3 regions of the Planococcus antarcticus DSM 14505 genome follow, and region 2 is predicted to be linked to each of the others. Evidence: predicted binding sites of a transcription regulator. Region 2 holds the regulator's gene; each other region holds the start of a gene.
What was found. Region 2 encodes LexA, which represses DNA repair genes until DNA is damaged. Its sites were predicted from a motif close to CGAACATATGTTCG; they were not measured.
Positions count from the first base shown of each region.

Region 1 (7,860 bases), 260 kb from region 2:
AAAGAATGTTTTGGCATGCCACCGAAGAAATCAGAATGCAGATCTTCGTGTAAAGCGACGACTTCAGCATTCGTTTCCACCTTGAAATACAAGGTATTGGTAATCGGTGAAAACGTACTGACACGAGTGGTGTGCAGTTTAAACGGTTTATGACGGTTGGCGATGTTCAGCATTTCTGCTGCGACATCTTTAATTGTTGTTGCATCGACCTCAAATGGTTCTTTCAATGTCATATGAGGGGTAATTAGCTCGTAATGCGGATCGTAACGTTTTCGGTATGAATTGGCAAGATCCTGCAATTTTTTTGAAGGAAAAGCTGCAACTCCATATTTCATCTTAACGACCTCCTTGTCTGTGATAACCATTCATGGTTGTGGTGCCAACTATGTTTTGGAATATTGTCAACTTCTACATGCCGAAGTTTTGAATAAGGGCACGCCGCAAATCGGGTTGCCAGTGCTTCCAAGTATGGTCTCCTTCAAATTCTTCATAAAAGATCGAAAACCCTTTATTTTTCATTAAATTATTTAATTTCCGGTTTGGTTCAACGAAATCCTCGGTTTCCCCATTTCCCAGTTTGACAGCTGTTTCTTCTTTTCCGATCACATGGTAAACCGTGAAGGAGTTGGCCGATTGGAATGCTTCCACTGCTGTCAGCATTTCTTCCCCGACCTTTGGCGATTGCAGGATGACACGGCCAAAAATATTTGGGTATTTTAAAGCAGCCATCAATGACGCCGTCGCTGCCAATGAATCTCCGATTAACGCGCGCCCCATGCCAACTTGATAAGTTGGATATTTTTCATCGAGGAACGGTACCAGTTCGTGTGCCAAGAAGCGCAGATAGGCGCCGTGCTGTTCACCGGTAGGTTCGTATTTTTTGTTTCGATCTGCGACGCTCTTGTAGGGAACGCCGACTACAATAATATTTTCGATGTCTTGATTTTCCAATAATTCGTCCACAACACGCGGAATTCTGCCCAATTGAAAATAGTCTTTGCCATCAGAAGCGATGACCAGCGTGTATTTATATAATGGCGTGAAATTGGAAGGAAGATAGACGAGCAATTGCATGTCTTCTTGGAGTTCCTTGCTGTAGATGGATAAATCTTCTACCTTTCCAGTAGTCATTTATATGCCTCCTCTAAGGTTCTGTAAGAAAATTGTACCATATTGAATGTCCAAGGTATAATGGGAAAGAACACCAACTTATTAAGGCGAAAGGGGTTTTGGAAATGGATGGTGGAAAGTTCCGAGTTCACTCAGATGACGTGACAAAAGCGACACATGGAGCACTAGAGCGCAGAGGAGTCACGAATGAAGACATAGCCAAAATTGTTTTGGATATGCAACTGCCTTTTAATGAAGGACTTAAGATGGAGCACTGCATGGAATCGGTTGAAAGTGTTTTGCGTAAACGCGAAATACAGCACGCGCTGCTGGTGGGAATCGAATTGGATGAACTGGCAGAGCAAGGAAAACTATCACGCCCGCTTCAGCAGATCGTTGGCTCGGATGAAGGGCTCTTTGGCGTTGATGAAATGATCGGACTGGGTGCGGTATTGACTTATGGCAGTATTGCTGTAACGACATTCGGGCATCTGGACAAAAACAAAACGGGAATCATCCATAAGCTTGATACGAAATACGGCGGCCAAGTCCACACCTTTCTGGATGACTTGGTAGCAAGTGTGGCTGCATGTGCATCAGCTCGTATTGCCCACCGGACTCGTGACCTTGAAGAGCAGGGAAAAACCTTTGAAGACTTAGCTCCAGAAGATACAACGCCTGAAATATACGTAGAAGGTACTGAAACATAAGAAGTTTTCTAAATGTTCCCGCTGTAAGCGGTTGTATTTTTTGAAATGCATTGAAACTAGTAAGAAAGGCATGCTATTATGAAGTTGAAACATAGAAAACTATTATCGGAAAGGGAGGTCACTTTATGTCGAAAAAGAAATTTGGCTTGTTTGTTGCAGCAACTCTTGCAGGATCTGTATTTTTGGCAGGTTGCGGAGATGACGCAGAAACAGAAGGCGAAGGCGGCGGAGCATCTGATCCTGAATTCCTTAGCATCTTGACGGGCGGAACGACAGGAACGTATTATCCACTTGGTGGTGCAATGGCAGTAATCGTTGAAAACGAAACAGGCTTGGATACAACTGCTGAAGTTTCTCAGGCTTCTGCTGCGAACATGACGGCACTTGCTGATGGAGCTGCACAAATCGCTTTTGTTCAGACCGATACAGCATTTTATGCTGCTGAAGGATCGAATATGTTTGATGGTGAAGTAATCGATAATGTCTCTGCTATCGGTGCACTTTATCCAGAAACAATTCAATTGGTTACCACTGCAAATTCCGGAATTGCCTCATTTGATGATTTAGCAGGCAAAAGCGTCTCTGTTGGTGCACCTGGATCTGGGACTTATATTAATGCTGAACAATTATTGGAAATCCACGGTATGACAATGGATGATGTCAATGCTCAGAATCTTGACTTTGGTGAGTCACAGGAAAGCCTGCAGTCAGGTCAAATTGATGCGGCATTCATTACTGCCGGTACTCCGACAGGCGCAGTTGAAAGCCTTGGAGCGACATCAGACGTTGTAATTGTACCTGTAGAGCAGGACAAGGCCGACGAACTGATCGAAAAATATCCATACTATGCTAATGATGTAGTACCGTCAGGCATTTATGGATTGACTGAGGAAGTTCCAACTGTCTCTGTTTTGGCTATGCTAGTGGTTCAGAACGATCTTTCAGAAGATCTTGTCTACGACATCACGAAGGCAATTTACGAAAACACAGATCAGATCCAGCATGCAAAAGCTGAATTCATCAAAGCAGAAACAGCTCTTGATGGAATCGGCATCGATATTCACCCGGGAGCGCAAAAATATTTCGACGAAGTAAATTAATTGAATGAGCGATTGACTGACGGTAAAGCGCAAGCTCTGCCGTCAGTTATTTGTTTTGCAGATGGAGGAGAATGGACTATGCGGTTTACCCGGATACAAGTATTTCTTCTGTTAATCATTGCCCTCATCTTAATCGGCTCCTTGATCGCATTCACCCCTTTCCAGAAGTATTATGTGTTTATCGATAATGAGACTGAAGACATTGCGGCTTATGTGCCGTTGGAAAGCCCATATTTTCAACTAAATTATACGCATTCAATCCATCTGTCCGAAGTTATCGAGAGCTATAAAGTAGTAGACAATGATGATTTGATGATGACAGAGCTAGAGTATGAAGATTTTAACATCGGCATGCCCTCAAATGCAGGAGAAGGAGAGACCTTTGTCGAAAAGGACGGGAAATACTTTATCAAAAATATGACAAGGAAACTTCCAGAGTTCCGGCTGTTTGTAGGAGATGTTGATGCGAATTTGTCATTTATTACTAAAGGGTATCAGCTGGATTTAAAAAGAACGCTTGAAAGAGGTAAGTCGTATACTTTTCGAGTAGAGCGCCTATCCCTATTGCAACTAAGAGAAGGAGTGAGAATTGATGAGTGATAAGTTGCCTCCAGAAGAACGCGAAAAGCAAAAACTTCCGCCTGAGGATGAATCTTACATCTCAAAAGAAAAGCAAAAGGAGGTTTTACAGAAATACGATCCTGAGTCCAACACGCGCGATTTGAGTGGCATGATTAAACATGTGGTCTTTTTCGGGTTATTGGCATTTTCTCTATTCCAGCTATATACCGCTATTTTCGGACAGTATACCGCCTATATTCAGCGGTCGATTCACCTAGGGTTTGCTTTGTCCTTAATTTTTCTATTATTCCCTGCCAGAAAGCGCAAAGGCGTTCGCCATAAAGTTGCCTGGTATGATTACATACTGGCGCTGCTGTCAATTGGTGTAGCCGCCTATTGGCCAATTATGTATGAAGATTTGGTATTCCGTCTTGGACGGGTTACCGAATTGGACTTGATCGTCGGAATTTTAGCAATCCTGCTGACGCTTGAAGCGACGCGTCGGGCAGTAGGTATGCCGATTACAATCATTGCCAGTTTGTTTTTGACATACGCCTTTTTCGGACCCTATTTCCCTGGGTTTTTACGTCACAGGGGACAGGATTTGGACTCAATTGTCCAACTGATGTTCTACACTACTGACGGAATACTGGGAACTCCGATCGGCGTATCGGCAACTTTCATTTTCACCTTCTTGTTATTCGGTTCATTCCTGGTGAAAACAGGAGTAGGGCAGTATTTCAATGACTTGGCCGTATCACTGGCCGGAAATTTGACAGGCGGCCCGGCAAAAGTAGCGATTTTCTCCAGCGCCTTGCAAGGAACCATTTCGGGAAGTTCGGTAGCCAACGTCGTCACATCGGGTTCTTATACAATTCCCATGATGAAAAAACTGGGCTACAAAAAAGAATTTGCCGGTGGGGTAGAGGCAGCAGCTTCAACAGGTGGACAGTTAATGCCGCCGATCATGGGTGCTGCAGCCTTCCTGATGGTGGAATTTATCGGGGGAGTGACTTACTGGGAAATTGCCAAAGCTGCCACAATACCGGCTCTTTTGTATTTCACAGGTGTTTGGATCATGACTCATTTCGAAGCGAAACGGATCGGCCTAAAAGGTCTTTCTCCGGAAGAGATGCCGGATCGCAAAGAAGTATTGAAAAAGATTTATCTTCTGCTGCCAATTGTCGCAATCATCGTATTCTTGCTGATCGGCATTCCGACTATGCAGGCGGCACTTTACGGAATTCTTTTGACGATTTTCGTCAGTGCTTTCAATAAAGAAACACGCTTGAATTTCAAAGACGTCATTTTAGCGCTGGTCGACGGTGCGCGAACGGCTTTGGCTGTTGCAGCTGCAACAGCAGCAGCCGGTATTATTGTCGGCGTAGTCGTAAAGACTGGACTCGGATTGAGTTTAGCGAATGGACTGGTTTCAGCTTCAGGAGGAAATATCCTGTTGACTCTTTTCTTCACGATGCTAGCGGCAATTGTCCTTGGTATGGGATCTCCAACAACTGCTAACTATGTCATCACGTCTACGATAGCAGCACCAGCTATTATCACGCTGTTGATGCTAGATGAGCCAGTTGGAGCAGCTGTGCCGCTTGTGGTCGCTTTATCTGCCCATTTATTCGTTTTCTACTTTGGGATTATCGCAGATATTACACCACCTGTTGCGCTTGCAGCATTTGCCGCATCAGGCATCTCAGGTGGGGAGCCGATACGGACTGGTTTCACTGCAGCCAAATTAGCAGCAGCGGCGTTTATCATTCCGTATATGTTCGTTCTGTCTCCATCGCTCCTGATGATCGATACGACCTGGCCTGAATTGATCTGGGTATTGATCACTGCTTTGACGGGTATGATTGCCATCGGAGCAGGGCTTATCGGTTATTGGTACCGGCAGCTCAACTGGTTTGAGCGCATCATTACATTTGCAACCGGATTGGCTTTGATTTATCCAGAAGGTTTGTCTGATACGATTGGTTCAATTTTGTTCGTGATCCTGTTCGGAATCCAATGGATGGCACGCGATAAGAAACCTGCTAAAACAGCAGAAGCTTAATGAAAGACAAAACCGGTTGGGCTGATGCCCGGCCGGTTTTTTTATTGTTTTGTAATTTTAGTTTATCGAAGAACGAAAAAAGCCATCACCCGAAGGCGATGACTTTTTCAAAGCAAACTTTGTTCCTAAAGCTTGCAGTGGGTTTGGCACCCAATGATTCCTACTGATTTCAAGAAATCATAAGAACTATGGATGTCGAACTTCTTATTAATTGAATCATATATGGTTAATGGCTAAATGTAAAGTTGTTAGAAAGTTTGACGTTTTGAGAGAGAAATCAACTCTTCTTTGAATTGCGGACAGATAAATTAGGTAGAAAAGCCATAAAGATTTTTTTGGAAATGACTTTTAACTTGATTCAGACTTGCTGAATCAAAGGATAAATTTTTATATTTTCTCGAAAAGGATTGCCGTCAGCATATTCGTGGTATAGAATAAGAACATACGTTCCATTTTGAGAGGTGGTAATTATGAAAGTTCTTGAATTACCAGAACGATATATATTTTGCATCGACATGCGCGGCTTTTATGCCAGCGTTTCTGCAGTCGAACTGGGATTGGATCCACTGGAAGTTTGTCTTGCGGTTGTCGGCAATCAGGAACGGAAAGGAAGTGTGGTCTTAGCTGCTTCGCCGATGATGAAAAAAAGGTTTGGTGTAAAAACCGGTACACGGCTTTTTGAAATTCCAAACCATAAGGATATTGTGTTAATTGAACCGAAAATGAAGCTTTATTTACAGAAGTCCATGGCTATCACTGAGTTGTTAGGAGCCTATGTGCCGAAAGAATCGCTCCATATTTATAGTGTGGATGAAAGTTTTATCGAACTTACAGGAACTGAAAAGCTATGGGGGCCACCAACATTCACTATGCGCCGTATTCAGCAAGAGATATTGGATTGTTTTAAATTGCCTTCTTCAGTTGGTGGAGGACCGAACATGCTACTGGCGAAACTAGCATTAGATTTGGAAGCGAAAAGAACGGGATTTGCCTATTGGTCTTATGCCGATGTGGCAATGAAATTGTGGCTTGTGAGGCCTTTAAGCAGAGTGTGGGGTATCGGCTCCCGGACAGAAAAGACTTTGAATAACATGGGGATTTATTCTGTCGGCGATTTGGCCTGTGCAGATGTTTCCATCCTTGAAAATCAGTTTGGCATTTTAGGCAACCAACTGCACCAGCATGCTAATGGCATCGATTTGTCGGATATGGGTTCTCCCTTGATTGAGGGGCAGGTCAGTTACGGGAAGGGGCAGATTCTATACCGGGATTATATACAAGAAAAAGACATCATGACCATCATCCTGGAAATGTGCGAAGATGTTGCGATGCGGACGCGCCAAGCCCGGCGTGCAGGGCGGACCATCCACTTGAGCATCATCTACAGCAAGACGGCTTTTGGCGGTGGATTTTCCCGCTCGCGGTCCATTGATGAAGCCACAAACGACACGTTAAAGATGTACCAGGTCTGTCTGGAAATTTTTCGTGAGCATTTCCAGCATAAACCGGTGCGGCAAATTTCACTGGCCATCAGCAACCTGGAAGAGGAATCATCGATGCAGTTAAGCCTTTTTGATGAAAGGAAGTTCGAAAACAGAAGCCTAGGAGAAGCGATGGACACGATCCGAAAAAGGTACGGTTATTCGGCAATCTACCGGGGCGTATCAGGTACACGGGCAGGCACCGCCATTGCACGAACGAAATTGATTGGCGGACACAATAAAGAATAAGGGAGTGGTCCGATGAAACGCAATAAATACTTCAAAACAGTAGGTGACATCAAAGACCGCGGACGAATTAAGTGGACAGCATTAATGCTGCCAGAGCACGTCGAGATGATTCGGGAATGGTACGCGAAAGATGAACAAGTGCCGAAGCCAGATTTAACTGAAGACGATTTGCAGTTGCTCCAGGAGGAGATGGACATTGCGCTGAAGCGCCAATGCGAAGTTGTTATTCAAAGTTGGAAGGAAGGCATAATCCATGAGCGCAGGGGAACGATTGAGGGCATCGATGTAAGAAGTCGGATGTTGATTTGCGTGGAGTCAGAAAAAAAGTATAGGTTACGAATTGATGAAGTTGTTGCGATTGTCATGGTTGATTGAAAAACTGGCAGCGCCTCCGAAAAAAATGCGCAATCGTTGAAGGGCGCGCGGTTACTCTCATAAATCGAAGGAAATTTTTGTGGTACATCATCATGAATTGTAAGAATGCATTTGGAATGAGTTTTTAGAAAACGGAAGGGAGTTTAAACCTAGGCCCCCATTTCTAAGCAATTTGCTACTGTAAAAGCAGACCACGCAAAACAGGTTAT
Region 1 covers NZ_CP016534.2:2,561,748-2,569,607, reverse strand. Annotated here, with positions in the region: gene BBH88_RS12855 (YjcG family protein) at 1-335, opposite strand, end outside; gene BBH88_RS12850 (alpha/beta hydrolase) at 409-1,131, opposite strand; gene BBH88_RS12845 (phosphatidylglycerophosphatase A family protein) at 1,236-1,820, shown strand; gene BBH88_RS12840 (TAXI family TRAP transporter solute-binding subunit) at 1,946-2,920, shown strand; gene BBH88_RS12835 (DUF1850 domain-containing protein) at 2,999-3,520, shown strand; gene BBH88_RS12830 (TRAP transporter permease) at 3,513-5,546, shown strand; gene BBH88_RS12825 (Y-family DNA polymerase) at 6,017-7,276, shown strand; gene BBH88_RS12820 (YolD-like family protein) at 7,289-7,651, shown strand.
Region 1: the regulator LexA is predicted to act here: its motif matches at 5,984-5,997, upstream of BBH88_RS12825 (Y-family DNA polymerase).

Region 2 (7,860 bases):
AACTCCGATGAACAATTCGGTGATGGGTCCACTTTTCACAATGCCTGTAACATGAAGTTCGATGGTATCCAGATTGTAATCAGTCATATCCTGTACTAATTCTTGTATCTTATCCAATGATATTGGAAACGCTTTTTTCATATTCGCGTTTTCCAGATGAAACTTTCCTGCCTCCTTGCCATCTTCTTCTATAACCGGTAAATAAAACATCAACTCTTCACGTTTATCCATATACATCCCCTCCTCTATTTTCTGCACATAGACAACAGCATTGAAAATGAAATCTTACTGTCACAATACCCGTTATTTTGAATTTTAATAACTGAAAAAAGACAAATAAAAAAAGCACTCCGCAGAGTACTTTTATTTTTTAGCTGGTTTGCCAGGTTTAGTTGACGCTTTATTCATTTGAGCCATCATTTGGTTGATTTTCTTTTGAGACGGTTTTTGTCCCATTTGCATCATCATGATTCGCAGCATTTCTTCATTGATTGGTGGGTTATCTTGCAAATATTTCATCATATATCGACGTGCGATAAAGAATCCAAGTGCAACACCTGCGAGTAAAGCCACGATAACGATTACGATCCAGATCCATGTATCCATTCTTGTTACCTCCTTCGTGTTGCGTAAATAAGTAATGCACCACAATGGATTATACTATAAAAAAAGATTTGTGACCATAAGCAGGAAAATAATAGAGAGAAATTTTACTTAGAGTAGGGATTTTCCCAACTCCATTGAGTAGTAATTGATCCTTATCCTTTAAAAAGCGAAAAAATGGAGGCATCCAATGCCTCCATTCTACAATTTAGTTTTCGTTGATTAAGTCTTTCACTTTACTTGCTACATTGTCAGCAGTGAAACCGAGCTCTTCCATAATACGGTCGCCCGGTGCACTTGCGCCGAAACGGTCGATTGCCAGAATGTCACCTTCATCACCAGTGTAGCGATCCCAACCGAATGAAGTACCAACTTCAATAGCCAGACGTTTTTTAACTGTTTTTGGAATAACAGATTGCTTATATTCCTTATCCTGTTTTTCGAAACGATCCCATGACGGCATAGACACAACAGATACTGAAATTCCTTCTTCAGCTAATTGTTTCTGTGCCTCTACAGCCAAACTTACTTCGGAGCCAGTCGCCAGCAATAACGCCTGTGGATTTTTAGCAGGTGATACGACATATGCACCTTTTTCCACACCCACTTCAGCAAGTTCAGCACTATTTTCCAAAATCGGCAAGTCCTGACGTGAAAGCACCAATAAAGTCGGAGTAGTTTTAGCTGTTAGCGCTAAACGCCAAGCCGCTTTCGTTTCATTGGCATCGGCAGGTCGGACAACGCTCAAGTTTGGCATTGCACGAAGAGAAGCTAATTGTTCGACAGGTTCATGAGTTGGGCCATCTTCCCCTACTGCTACGCTGTCATGTGTGAAGACATAAGTCACAGGAAGTCCCATCAATGCAGCCAAACGGATCGCCGGACGTACATAATCACTAAAGACGAAGAAAGTTCCGCCGAAGACATGAAGGCCTCCGTGAAGAGCCATGCCATTCAAGGCAGTGCCCATCGCAAATTCACGGACACCGAACCAGATGTTGCGGCCTTCAGGATGTTCAGCATCAAAGTCACCAGCATCTTTGATGTTTGTTTTATTGGATCCAGCAAGATCGGCACTGCCGCCGAAGAAGGAAGGAACCGTTTTCGCGATTGCGTTGATCATATCTCCAGAAGAAGAACGGGTTGCCTGCTTTTTACCAACTTCATAAGTAGGGAAATCAGCATCAAAGTTTTCTGGAAGTTCGCCGCGGATCGCCATCTGCAATTGCTCAGCCAACTCTGGGTGTGCTGATTTGTATCGTGCATACAATTCGTTCCATTCAGACTCGGCTTTTGCACCAAGCTCTTCCGTTGCCTGTTCGAATGTTTCATACACTTCTTCAGGCACATGGAAGTCTCTATCAAAAGTCCACTCGTAATATTCTTTAACTAATTTCATTTCATCTTCGCCAAGTGGTGCGCCGTGAACGTCCGCTTTACCGGATTTGTTCGGAGCTCCATAACCGATCACCGTTTTCACTTCAATCAATGTCGGCTTGTCTGATGCGTCTTTGGCTTGTGCTATTTTTTCAGACAAATCATCCAAGACATTGCCGTCATCTACGCGCAAATAGTTCCAGCCGTATGATTCAAAACGCTTTTGAATATTTTCAGAGAAACTTTTACCGAGTGGACCATCTAATGAAATGTCATTGCTGTCATACAGCACGACCAATTTATTTAATTTCAAATGGCCAGCAAGAGAAATCGCTTCTCCAGCAACGCCTTCCATTAAATCTCCATCACCGCATAATGCGAAAGTGTTATGATCCACGACGTTTAAGCCGTTTTTATTGTATGTAGCCGCTAGATGGCGCTCAGCCATGGCCATGCCAACTGCCATACCAATTCCTTGACCAAGAGGTCCGGTTGTTGCTTCAACGCCTGTAGTGTGGCCATATTCTGGATGTCCTGGTGTTTTTGAATCCCATTGGCGGAAGTTTTTGATTTCATCCATTTCCAAGCCATAGCCGCTCAAATGCAACAGGCTGTATAAAAGCATCGAACCGTGTCCTGCCGATAACACGAAGCGGTCGCGATTAAACCAGTCCGGATTTTTCGGGTTATGATTCATGTGTTTAGTCCACAATGTATATGCCATTGGAGCTGCGCCCATTGGCAATCCTGGATGACCAGAATTTGCTTTTTCAATAGCATCGATGGAAAGTGTACGAATTGTAGTCACTGCAAGTTGATCTGCGTGGGTTGACATAGTAACATCCTCTCTGAAACAAAAATTTAATCCCTTTCTAGTTTAGTCAACTATAGAAAAGAATACAATGGAAAAGAGAATAAGTATTTAATTCAAATACTTATTCTCTCGAATATTTTTGACCTTTTCCGGCGTTACGTCGTTTCCGTTGGGATCAATCACTTTTACATTTTCAATTGTACCGCGCATTGTTTTACGGAAAGTCTCTAGGTATTCCTGGCGCAAAGAAGATTGCTCTTTCGCTTCTTCCTTCGATAACCCAGAAGTTTTCGATTTACGTGACAGTTGATTTATTCGACTTAATTTATCTGGTGACAACATAGACATCCACCTTTCTTCTTTTCATATGGTACAAAAAAAGTCAGGTTTTCGCAACGTTTTAGTCTTCCATCAGCTTTTCATACTCTTTATATCGTCGATGAACTGTCGCTTTGCTCGCCTGGTAACCAAAGCCCTGGAGTGTAACAGCGATTTCGCTGAAAGTCAGTCCATTGGTCTTCAGACTGACAATTTGATCAATGGGCAAATCTAAACGCTCTCGACCATCAGGATTTCCTTTTCCTTTTAAATTCCTCTCTGGTTTATAGCCATTTTCTACAGCGCGTTTCATCCCACGTTTAATTTTAGCATTATGTATTTTACGCTGATATTCTTCCACAATCGCCAAAATTTCAAGAACCATGTCGTCCATATCATTTAGTGCAATTGGCCCTCGATCTGATAAAGTATAGACTTCTACACCATATTTTTTCATGACATGTAAAAGTGCTATCCTGGCATGTCCCCTGCCCAAGCGGGTTTCATCCTGGATAAATACTGCATCAATCTTTTCTGTCTTGATGCTGTTCAACATCTCCAACAGCCCTTCACGGTCCATTTCGTATCCACTGTGTTGATCGACAAAAATACCGTCTACTTTATAGGATTTTTCAAATGCAAACTTTATCAGCTCTTCTTCCTGTCTCTCAAGAGATGATTCCTGTGTATCTTTGGTCGTGCTGACACGGCAATAAATTAATGCACTTTTCTTCATTCAGCATCACCTGCAAATTTAGTGGTCTCATCAGGAGCAAATTTTAATTGGTCACTGGGAATCTTAAGAGATTGCCCTGCAATAATTTGGGGTGTAGAAAGATTATTTTCTTTCATAATCTCTTCTATCCATTCATGATGAGGAGTTGTACCGCTGAACGATTCTGCTAAAGTCCAGAGTGTATCGCCTTCTTCTATTTCAACTTGGCTCATTTGTGCACTAATTGTATTATGGGACAGGATTGCATAAAAAGTAAACACCATAATTAGAACGAAAAATAAGATTAGGTAAGAATTTTGTCGGATGATTGTCATTTAAATCGCCTCCTGAGAATGTGTGTTCGGAATGTATGTTCTCATAATAAAGCGAACAAGTGTTTTTGTCAACAATAAAATTCGAACCTATGTTTGCATTTCATTGCCCGAGTTGGTATACTATTGGTAGAAATCTAGTAGAATTACTCAAATGAGGTGAAACTGTTGAAAAAAGTATCCAAACGCCAAGAAGACATCCTAACGTTCATAAAAGAAGAAGTTCGCCTAAAAGGCTATCCACCGTCCGTTCGTGAAATTGGTGAGGCAGTTGGTCTGGCATCCAGTTCGACTGTACATGGGCACTTGGCACGACTTGAAAGTAAAGGCCTGATCCGCCGGGACCCAACAAAACCGAGAGCAATTGAAGTAATCAGCACTGATGAAGCATTAATTGATAAAAGTCCGGTTTTACATGTCCCGTTGATTGGTAAAGTAACTGCCGGTATTCCGATTACGGCAATTGAAAATGTTGAAGAGTACTTCCCTCTTCCTCAAAGCTACGGCACAGAAGATGACCACATCTTTATGCTAGAAATCGCGGGTGAAAGTATGATTGAAGCCGGCATTCTAAACGGCGATTATGTAGTCGTTAAACAGCAGCAAACTGCCAATAATGGTGATATCGTTGTAGCAATGACAACAGAAGACGAAGCGACAGTGAAACGTTTCTTCCGCGAAGAAAATTATTTTCGCCTGCAACCCGAGAATTCGTCAATGGATCCAATCATTGTGGATCAAGTTTCCATTCTCGGAAAAGTCGTTGGCGTTTACCGTCAGATACACTAAAAAACACCGGGAAAATTTTCCCGGTGTTTTTTATATTCTCCCTATGTAAACAAAATTGTTTGTTCACTGCTTGCTGCAGCTAAAAGCTAAAATTACTGGAATCCGCTTTCTTCTAGTGAATTCTTTATCATCCTCGAAATTCTGTTGTTTTGGCATTCCTTCTTGGAGATCTGTAACAATGAATCCTGCCTTTCTTAAAGCCGTGAAATAGCTTTCGGTGGTCCTATGATACTTGACCACTATTTTATCAATCCACGGTTCTTGCCGTTCCCCTTCTTCAAAATAATCATCAACTATCCAGTTGCTTCTTCTCTCTCCAGAGTTTTTACTTTCAAAAGAACAAGTCGTCAGCGGATGCTGGACACTAAAGACGAACTTTCCTTTGGTTTTTAACGTGTGGTAAATTTTCTTAAACAACTGCTCTATGTCGGGCAAGTAATGGACCGCCAAGCGCGAAGCGACAATGTCATAGCTTTCTTTCGGATATTCGAATGATTCTATTGTGGTCAACGTAATGCGCGCATCCAGCCCCTCCAGATTTTGTTCTGCCAGACTTCCCATCTTTAGAGATCCTTCGACCCCGTGGTAGTAATCTGCACCAGCCCGCAGAAGCTCTTTCCCAAACAAGGCATCTCCACAACCTAAATCCAGTATTTTCTTTTTTTTGAACGCTCCAAGGAGCTCAAAAATCACTGGCTTTTCAATGCTGTTATTTGGACTATCAATTCGATTTCTTCTTTGCAGGTAGTTTGCTAAAAAATCTTTTTCTTCGTATGCGCTTGAACCTTTGAAATTCATCTAATCCCTCCACCGTCAGATTGATTGCTTTAAATATGGGCTCAAAAAAAAGGGCTGCACTGGCAGCACCTTCCGCACAGCTTACCGAGAAGAAACCTTCTACAATTCGCTGACTTTTATATATTTAACCAAATTGATTGTAATACGATAAATATGGCCTGTCTCCACATTAGAAATTTCATAAGTACCATTGGAAGGAATTTTACTCAATGCCGACTCTTTGTCCACGGCCTGGACATTATGAACAATGGTATTTCCATGATCAAAATTAAATTCTACTTGAAATGATTTCATGCAATGGCCTCCTTCAAACTATTTACTTTGTCTCCGTAAATTAGTTTACCATATCCCAGGCGTTATTGCTGTTTGTATAGTTCCTTATACATGATCACTTTTAGCGCCAGCATTTCTTCTTCACTTAGATCTTCTTCCAATTCCTGAATCACTTGTTCTGCGGACATTGTGCCATCTTCAATCCCTGACTTCATTTTAGCTAAGTTGCTTATCCCCACCTTTTTAATCACTGTACCGGCAGCATCACCGCTTGTTTTGAATGGTAAGGCTTTGCTCTCTTGTTCCGCGACTTGGGCTTCTTCTACGTATTCTAGCATTTCCGGATCATTTTCTACATACTCCACTATTTTCTCCATCTGGCCACTGTCTCGCAGTTTCTCGGTCGCTTCTGCAACAAAATGATCTGTTGAAAGATCTGGACCTATAACATACACGCCTATTCCTCCAAATGAAAAGAATATTAGGAAGATAATAATTGCCATCAGAAAGCGCATGCTGTCCCCTCCTTCTTTTTTAGATTATTATAACATTTTACGAAAATAAGTGTATAAAGTTACCAAAAAAGAAGAATCCCGTTCCTAGTTCTTTACAGAACAGGAGCCGAGATCCTCTTTTAGTTAAGCATATGCATTAATGCATCATCGTTTCTGCTGCTCAGCAATCCACCAGTCAATGTGTTCTAAGTTAAAAATCACAACATCCTGGTACGCTTTGCGGTGCGGAATCTTTCTTTTAGACATTAAATCTGTAATCTGCTCAGCAGCCAACGGATAATTTACAGATTCCAAATAATCTACCAGACTCGGAAGCCCTTGAATTTTCCTCAATTTAATCCCCTCCCACAAAATCTTCCTTCAACAAATGTTAAAGAAAAATTCAGTATGAGTTATTAAACATTAAGGCTGCACTTAATTATAACCCGAAAATTGCTCCTGTAAACAAATTATATAAGTTAAATTAAAGAAACAGCTTTTTCAACTCAACGAAGTAGGGAAACGAAGAAATCGCTCCAGACGGACGCCTTGGGCCCACAGGATGTGGGTCATGCAACTGGCGCGACAGGACTTCTCGCCAGTTGCCAAGGACGTCGCCCCAGCCCTCCTTGTCGCAAGCTCCTGTGGGGTCTCCTGGATGTCGCTTCGCTGCTCCAGCAGGAAAGCCATTGAACGAAGAAAGTTCGGGCAATGGCTTTGCGACGAAGCTAGCGCAGCGATGCAGGAGCACATCTTCGCTCTTCGCCGTCTTGCGCTCTTTCTTCAAAGCATCCTTGAGTAACAAGTCATCCGGATACTTAGCAAACCAGCGGAGACTCTTATGAGAGCGGCGTAAGTGACATTGAAATAAATTCAGACAACCCGAGTTCGTTCGTCGCAAGCTCTTAGCAGCTGATTAGCGGAACATTAACAGCTCGGAATCATTCGTTCAACTTATATAGGCAAAGATATTTTAATCGGTTTTATCGATGTCTATTATCCTTTTTTTAAAGACATTACTGGAGATGCAGTTTTTGGACATCTATCCAGCCTTTTATTAACATAGCTTAGGTTCTGGTCTTTCTATCTTGCTCCAATTAAATCGTTCATAAAGCATTTCTTTGCTTACCCAAGCCTATAGCAAAACAATAACCTATTCATTTCGATTTAGTAGGAGAGGTTTAATCTCTGTTCTTTTAAATTTGGAGACCCTTAAATTTCATACCTAAAAAATTGATATGGAACTAATGTATATTCGTGTAAGCTGTATTGGCAGCTAGACAAAATGAAAGAACGGAGAGTTGAAATAAAAAAAGCATCCTTCATTTACAAAATGTAAATGGCTAT
Region 2 covers NZ_CP016534.2:2,299,966-2,307,825, forward strand. Annotated here, with positions in the region: gene BBH88_RS11555 (hypothetical protein) at 1-231, opposite strand, end outside; gene BBH88_RS11560 (YneF family protein) at 364-606, opposite strand; gene tkt (transketolase) at 812-2,815, opposite strand; gene BBH88_RS11570 (DUF896 domain-containing protein) at 2,903-3,136, opposite strand; gene BBH88_RS11575 (YneB family resolvase-like protein) at 3,195-3,848, opposite strand; gene yneA (cell division suppressor protein YneA) at 3,845-4,162, opposite strand; gene lexA (transcriptional repressor LexA) at 4,328-4,948, shown strand; gene BBH88_RS11590 (class I SAM-dependent DNA methyltransferase) at 5,012-5,746, opposite strand; gene BBH88_RS11595 (hypothetical protein) at 5,846-6,040, opposite strand; gene BBH88_RS11600 (hypothetical protein) at 6,103-6,534, opposite strand; gene BBH88_RS11605 (hypothetical protein) at 6,679-6,867, opposite strand; gene BBH88_RS19415 (hypothetical protein) at 6,998-7,318, opposite strand.

Region 3 (7,860 bases), 1.3 Mb from region 2:
ATAACATGCTCTGCACGTTTGTAGCGGACAGTTTCATACCATTTTAAATTACCTTGATCCATTTTGCTTTCTTCGAATATATCTGCTGTCAGTTCACCAAGAATATCGGCATCCTGAATTGCCATATTCATGCCCTCCCCTGCCATCGGGTGGACAGCATGGCTGGCGTCACCAATAATAGCCTTGTTGCCTTTCACGTAAGAATTAGCATGGTACATGACGGGAATCATCAATTGGATTTTTTTCCAATCGGTAAGTTGTTGGACATATCCATCTACCGCAGGAGCCAAATCTGTATATAGTTTGTGAAAGTGACGAATTGGCTTTTCTTTTAATAGCTTGTAATCTCCTGGTGGAATTAAATATACACTACGAACTTGGTTATCCGGTAATGGGAAAAGTCCTAAAAAGCGGTTATATGTAGAAATAATTTTACCATCAGTAAAATCTTCGGCTCGCGGGAAAGTGACCGTTAAAAAATGATGGTTGTACGTAGTTTGTTTTACTTCAATTTCCATCGCTTTACGTGTGACGGAAGAACGGCCTTCAGCTCCAAAGAAAAATTTGGCTTCTACTTCGAATTTCTCTGTACCTTTTTGAAGTAACGCTGTGTTTTCTCCATATCCTTTGCAGGCAGTGCCTTTTAAATAGTGAAAATTTCCAAACTCACATGCTGCATTTAAAATGACTGACTTCAACTCTTCATGATGCATCATATAAGCAGCATTATACTTTCCTGGCAACACACTATAATCCATGAAAGCTTGATCTTTTACTTGCAGGGAGCTTGAAAGTTCAAGCATATCTAACACTTTAATCTCGTTAGAACGATCACTTATCTGCTTGTATAATCCGAGGCTATCGAATACCTGCATGCTTTTTGGCTGAAGGAGCTCCCCCTTATAGGTAGGTGCCTTGACAGCCATCCGTTCGGCGAGGACTACATCGATGCCGCGCTTTACCAATTTCAATGCCAGCGTCAATCCACCGATCCCACCCCCGCCAATGAATACGTCAGTTTTCATCTGCGTCATCCCCTTCTTTCTCCTTACCCTATCTTTAGGACACTGAAAACCCTTTAAACCTTTCCTACAAAAAAAGAAGCCCACAAATGGACTTCTCTTCACAATTCATTCTTAAAGTTGGTTATATGCTACAGCGAGCTCTGCTCCTACTTTCGCATTATGCTTGACCAATTCAATATTAGCGACCAAACTTTTTCCTTCAGTCAATTCCTTAACTTTCCCTAGAAGGAATGGCGTAACTTCTTTGCCAGAAATGCCGTTTTCATTCGCTTCAGCCATAGCCAGGGCAATGATACCGTTGATGAATGACTCTTCCAAGGCATGTTCTGCAGGAATTGGATTGGCGATAACTACTCCACCTTTTATTCCTAAATCCCATTTTGCTTTCAGGACTTGCGCGAGCTCTACTGCATTGTCGCTGCGGAAAGTTAGATCGAAACCACTCGAGCGTGTATAGAATGCAGGCATATCATCTGTTTGGAATCCAATGACCGGTACCCCTTTTGTTTCTAGGTATTCCAATGTCAACCCGATATCCAGAATAGATTTTGCACCCGCGCAAACGACAGCAACTCCAGTATTCGATAACTCTTCCAGATCTGCTGAGATATCCATTGTCGTCTCAGCCCCTCTGTGTACCCCGCCGATGCCACCTGTAGCGAAAATACGGATGCCTGCAAGTTCTGCACAAATCATCGTTGCTGCGACAGTTGTAGCTCCGATTTTTTTTGTGGCGATTAATTGACCAATATCTCTTCTTGAAACTTTAGCAACTCCAGGCGTATTGCCGAGCAATTCCAGCTCTTCTTTAGACAAACCAATTTTAATCTTGCCGTCCATAATTGCAATGGTTGCAGGAACTGCTCCATTATCACGGATGATTTGCTCGACCATACGAGCCGTTTCGACATTCTGCGGATAAGGCATACCGTGTGAGATGATCGTCGATTCAAGTGCCACAATCGGTTTTTTGCCCTCTAGTGCTTGTTGTACTTCAGTTGAATAAGAAATTATTGATGTCATTGTAATTCCTCCAGTTCTTTTTGTAGTTGTACCGATGTTAGTTCATGACGAACAGTCGCTTTGCTTTCCAATGTTTTGGCTGCATTGACCATACCTGTATGAATAACAGTTTCAAACCCTTGATCATTCATCACACTATGGATAATGGCACTGGAAAATGCATCTCCAGCTCCCGTTACATCAGCGACTTGATGGACTTGCATCGAATGGTAATGGCGGATGCCAATGGAATTCCCCGCTATCGCTCCATCTTTCCCTCCTGTGACGACCACCGCTGCCGCTCCCATATCCAGAAGCTGTTGAACGGCCAGATGCCAGTCATCTTTTGAATCAATCGGCATCTGCAGATACTTACTTGCTTCGTCCCGATTCAGGATCAACCAGCTGATACCTGTCAAATCATTGCTCAGACGATCCATTTTTGGAGCAGATACCGGAATAACAGCTAGCGGGATTTTATTGGTAAAAGCCAACTGCCGAACATATTCTACGGTTTCGAGCGGACAATTTAGATCGATTACGAGAAAAGCAGCTGACAACAAAGTACTGTCATTTTTAGAGATAAGCTCCGGCGTCAAGAAATCGTAGATCTTCATATCAGCCATTGCCAGCAGCATTTCGCCATCCGGCTCCAAGATCGCCGTATACGTTCCTGTCGAAAGCCCGTCAATGGCTTTTGTTAATTCAGTTGACATGAACAGGCTTGAAGCTGACTCGATCACATTCCATTCCGGATCATTGCCGACAATAGACAAGAGTTTGACTGAGTGGCCAAGCCGTCCCAGATTCTCGGCAACATTTCTTGCCACACCACCGACACTGCCGGTAACTGATGACGGATTTGAGGTCCCCATCTGCGCCGGCTGATCGATCAAGAATTTTCTATCCACATTGGCGCCACCGATACAAATAATTGTTTTTTCTTCTGGCAATACGTACGCGCGTCCCAGAATCTTGCCTTGGCGCATCAGATTCGAAATAAAGTTAGCCAGCGATGGCCTAGACATATTCAAACGTTCCGCCATTTCCTGTTGAGACAAGTACGGATTTCGCCGAATCAATTCCAGTATTTCTACTTCTTTCTGATTCATTTTACCACCCCCGCCCAAACATTTGTTTAAATCATAAACTTTTATAATAAAAAAAGCAAGAAAAATAATGTTTCGAATATCGTTACAAATCATTGCAGGCTGTGACTGAAAATTGCTACTATAGAAGAGATGAGAGGAGAGATTTATTTGACATCTTTTAATGAAAAATTGTCCCGCTATGCTGAACTAGCTGTAAAAGTGGGAGTAAATATCCAACCTGGTCAACAACTCTACATTGCTGCGGCCATCGACTTGGCTCCGTTGGTTCGTTTGATTACACAGAAGGCATACGAAACAGGCGCTAAGCAGGTTTACGTCGATTGGAATGACGATGCGGTTTCGCGTCTACGCTTTGAATTGGCCCCAGAAGATTCATTTTCGGAATATCCTGCCTGGAAAGTACAGGAACGTGAGCAATTAGCTGAACAAGGCGCTGCTTTTATCAGCGTAGTATCCCAAAGTCCAGATCTTTTGGCAGGCATCGACTCAAAGCGAATTGCTGCTTCACAAAAAGCAACTGGACAAGCGTTGAGCAAATACCGTCAGTACGTCCAATCAGACAAAATCAGCTGGACTGTCATTGCAGCACCTTCCCAAAAATGGGCAGCTAAAGTCTTTCCAGATGTACCGGCAGGGCAACAAATCGACACGTTGTGGGATGCAATTTTCAAAGCAGTACGTGCAGATTTGGATCAGCCAATCGAGGCATGGAGTGAACATGACCGCCTGCTGCACACCAAGGTCGATTACTTGAATGACAAGAAATACGCAAAACTTCATTACACATCACCTAAAACAGATTTGGAAGTCGCTCTTCCAGAAGGACATCTTTGGTGTGGAGCTGGATCGATCAATGAAAAAGGCGATCCTTTCATGGCGAATATGCCGACTGAAGAAGTTTTTACAGTGCCGCATAAAACAGGTGTAAACGGCTATGTATCCAGCACGAAACCATTGAGCTATGGCGGCAACATTATCGATGACTTTAAAGTGACGTTTGAGGATGGAAAAATTGTTGATGTAACAGCTGCACAAGGCGAAGACGTCTTGAAGCAGTTAGTTGCTACAGACGAAGGTTCTCATTTCCTTGGTGAAGTGGCATTGGTTCCTCATCAGTCACCGATTTCTGATTCGAATATTTTGTTCTACAACACCTTGTTTGATGAAAATGCATCAAACCATTTCGCTATCGGAAGTGCTTACGCATTCTGCCTCGAAGGTGGGAAAACGATGTCGCAAGAAGAGTTGTTAAAATCCGGCTTGAACCAAAGCATTACCCATGTCGATTTCATGGTTGGCTCTTCAGAAATGGACATCGACGGCGTATTGGAAGACGGCTCGCGTGAACCGGTTTTCCGCGCTGGCAACTGGGCATTCTAAGTATCGATAATTCGACACTTATTTTTTCCTGCAAAATCAGGTATACTAAATATTGATAATTACAGGTAAGAAAGGAGTTATCATTATGATTTATGGCATTACTGTCACACTCGGCTTTATGGTCGTAATTTTCATGTTTTTCTTTACGCTTCTTCATTTTCTTGGGAAAGAGCTCCATTCGCACGATGCAGAGCATGTAGACCCTATCCCTGAAAAAAAATACTAAGCGACAAAAACCGGCTTCTTCATTGGAGCCGGTTTTTATGTTCTTTGCTGCGCAATATATTGTATAATTTGAACTCAAAAGTTAGTTTTTCCGCTAAGAAACGTGAGTTAGGCGAGGAAATCTTTCCAGGCGGATGCTTTGGTCCCACAGGATGTGGATCATGCAACTGGTGCGACAATCGCGTTACCAGTTGCAGCTAAGCCTCTTCGTCGCAAGCTCCTGAGGGGCTTCCTGAATGTAGCTTTACTGCACCAGCAGCAAAGTCATTGAACGAAGAGTTCGGGCAATGGCTTTGCGACGCAGCCAGCACAGCAATTCTAAGGTACGAGATTTTAGGCGAAAATTTGTGGAATACGTATAGCCGAATCAATGTTAGCGTAGATTTTGAGTTTAATTTGTATGGAAACGAAAGTATTTTTCTTTTCGGCTACGCTTTAGGTTCCTTCGACACTTTCACTTACTCCTCTATAATGGTAAAATTCTTACTAGTCAGCGTCTTTATTCATAGGAGGAATTCATGTATGTTTTCTGCAATAGATATCGGTATCGATCTAGGAACCGCAAATATATTGGTTTATACAAAAGCGAAAGGCATTATCATAAATGAACCTTCCGTGGTTGCACTGGATGCGAAAACACGGACTGTTCTGGCCATTGGCGATGAAGCAAAAGCCATGCTCGGCAAAGCTCCTGATTCCATTCTGGTCATCCGTCCCTTGAAAGACGGTGTCATTGCAGATTTTGATGTCACTAGAGATCTCTTGAAAATCATCATGCAAAGAGCGGCCAAGCAACTCGGCAGCGCTTTTCGGAAACCCAATGTCATGGTTTGTACGCCTTCTGGAGCTACGACAGTCGAACGTCGCGCTATTCACGATGCAGTAAAGCAAAGCGGTGCTAAGACCGTCCACTTGATTGAAGAAACCGTAGCGGCCGCTATAGGCGCAGATTTGCCCATCAGTGAACCGGTCGCAAGCGTTATCGTGGATATTGGTGGTGGTACTACAGAAGTCGGCATCATCTCCTTTGGCGGAGTGGTTTCTTCTAACACGGTCAAAGTGGCCGGCGACCGCATGGACGAAGACATCATCCACTACGTCCGGAAACATTACAATGTTCTGATCGGTGAACGCACTGCTGAAAACATCAAAAAGGAAATCGGCTATGCGCCCGTTCCTCATGAAGTTGAAAACATGGAAATTCGCGGCCGTGACATCATGAGCGGATTGCCGAAAACCATCAATTTAAGTTCTCTTGAAACGCAGGAAGCGCTGAAAGAATCGTTGTCCGCTATTTTGGAATGCATTCGCGCAACCTTGGAAAATTGCCCGGCTGAACTGTCCGGTGATATGGTCGACCAGGGAGTTGTCATCTCAGGAGGCGGTGCATTGCTGAAAGGTATGCAGGAGTGGCTGTCGAAAGAAATTTCGGTCCCTGTCCACATCGCCCCGCAGCCGCTGGAGTCTGTTGCTATTGGAACAGGACTATCACTTGGCATGATCAAACAACTGGAGAAAATGTCGCGTTAAACATTGAAAGAATCAAGGCAGATCCCGAGTGAGTGGACTTACCTTTGTTCTTTTCTTTGACGGGATCCCCTTCGTAATGGAATGGTTTTTTTGAAGAAGCTTCCATAATAAAGGGTTTTGCTATCAAAAAAACGTGAAAATATGACTTTATTCTTAATTTCGCATATTATACTTGTTTCAATTCGCCTTTTTCAGAAATTTGGATTAAACTGAAAGAGTAGCAATCGATGAGGGGGAAGCACAGATGGCTTTATTAGATGAAATTTTGGATTATAACGAAGAGTTTGTGAAGGAAAAGCATTATGAGGAGTTTATGACCACCAAATTCCCTGACAAGAAAGTGGTTATTTTGACATGTATGGACACGCGCCTTTTTGAAATGCTGCCAAAAGCGATGAACTTTAAAAATGGTGATGTGAAAATTGTCAAGAGTGCCGGGGCTGTCATCAACCATCCATTTGGCGGCATCATGCGGAGCCTGATCGTAGCCGTATACGAATTGAATGCAGATGAAATCTATATTATTGGACACCATGACTGTGGCATGTCCTCTATTAAACCCGAAAAAATCCTTGAGAAGATGAAAAAGCGTGGAGTAGATCAAAAAACCATCGACATGATGGAGTATTCCGGAGTTGATTTAGAAGGCTGGCTCCGTGGATTTGATGATGTAACGGAAAGTGTCGCCCACAGCGTCAATATGGTTCGAAACCACCCCTTGCTGGATACTACAGTTCCTGTCCATGGCTTGGTCATCGATCCGACCACAGGTAAACTAGATGTTGTTATCAACGGAAACGAAAACCGCTGAGAAATTCTCAGCGGTTTTGTTTTTGGTAATAGATATAATCGAGGGTTGCACCCTCCTTGCCGAATTGCCGGAGGAAAGATGTAATCTGGCCTCTATGGTAACTGGCATGATTAACAAAAGTGAATAGCATTTCTTCTCTAGTTGTGGAAAAATCGTCTCCAAGCATATTCTGGTAATCGAGCGTTTCCTGCCACTGGTGTTGAGATAAAGAAGCAAAAAACAATTCCATTTCAGCATACAACAGCATAAAGGCTTCAATCGCTTTGTCTATTGTTTCCACATCGAAATGTTCAAATGCCGGTTTGGATATACCAGACATCCGCAGCAGCCACAGTTTCTCCACTCCGATTACATGCTCTAGCGTCGCTTGGATTGAAGCAAAGGAATTTATTCCTTCTTTTTGGTAAAGCTCTTTGCCAAACGTTTGAACGTGTTCCAAGCAAGCCAGTGTCGCCCATTTATGATAAGAGAACATTTTGTCTTTATTCATCTTTCGCGCACCTTCTTCCACACTTTTTAGGATTCAAACCAACGCTGCATCTCTTTCCACCATTTTTTATAGGTGGCCTTGCCCTTTCAAAACTCGTCTTCAATCATAGCGTAGTAAAAATGATCTTTCCATTCGCCATTAATATAGAGAAACTCCTTTAACAAGCCTTCCCTACTAAATCCTGTTTTCTCCAAGACACGAATAGAGCCTTCATTTTCCGGGGAGACGTAGGCTTCGATTCGGTGGAGACGGAGCTGTTCAAACCCAAAGACAGTCATCAGTTTT
Region 3 covers NZ_CP016534.2:1,041,372-1,049,231, reverse strand. Annotated here, with positions in the region: gene BBH88_RS05140 (FAD-dependent oxidoreductase) at 1-1,025, opposite strand, end outside; gene BBH88_RS05135 (pseudouridine-5'-phosphate glycosidase) at 1,137-2,048, opposite strand; gene BBH88_RS05130 (carbohydrate kinase) at 2,045-3,139, opposite strand; gene BBH88_RS05125 (aminopeptidase) at 3,287-4,519, shown strand; gene BBH88_RS19375 (hypothetical protein) at 4,605-4,745, shown strand; gene mreBH (rod-share determining protein MreBH) at 5,267-6,274, shown strand; gene BBH88_RS05115 (beta-class carbonic anhydrase) at 6,519-7,085, shown strand; gene BBH88_RS05110 (DinB family protein) at 7,093-7,575, opposite strand; gene BBH88_RS05105 (GNAT family N-acetyltransferase) at 7,662-7,860, opposite strand, start outside.
Region 3: the regulator LexA is predicted to act here: its motif matches at 3,155-3,168, upstream of BBH88_RS05130 (carbohydrate kinase).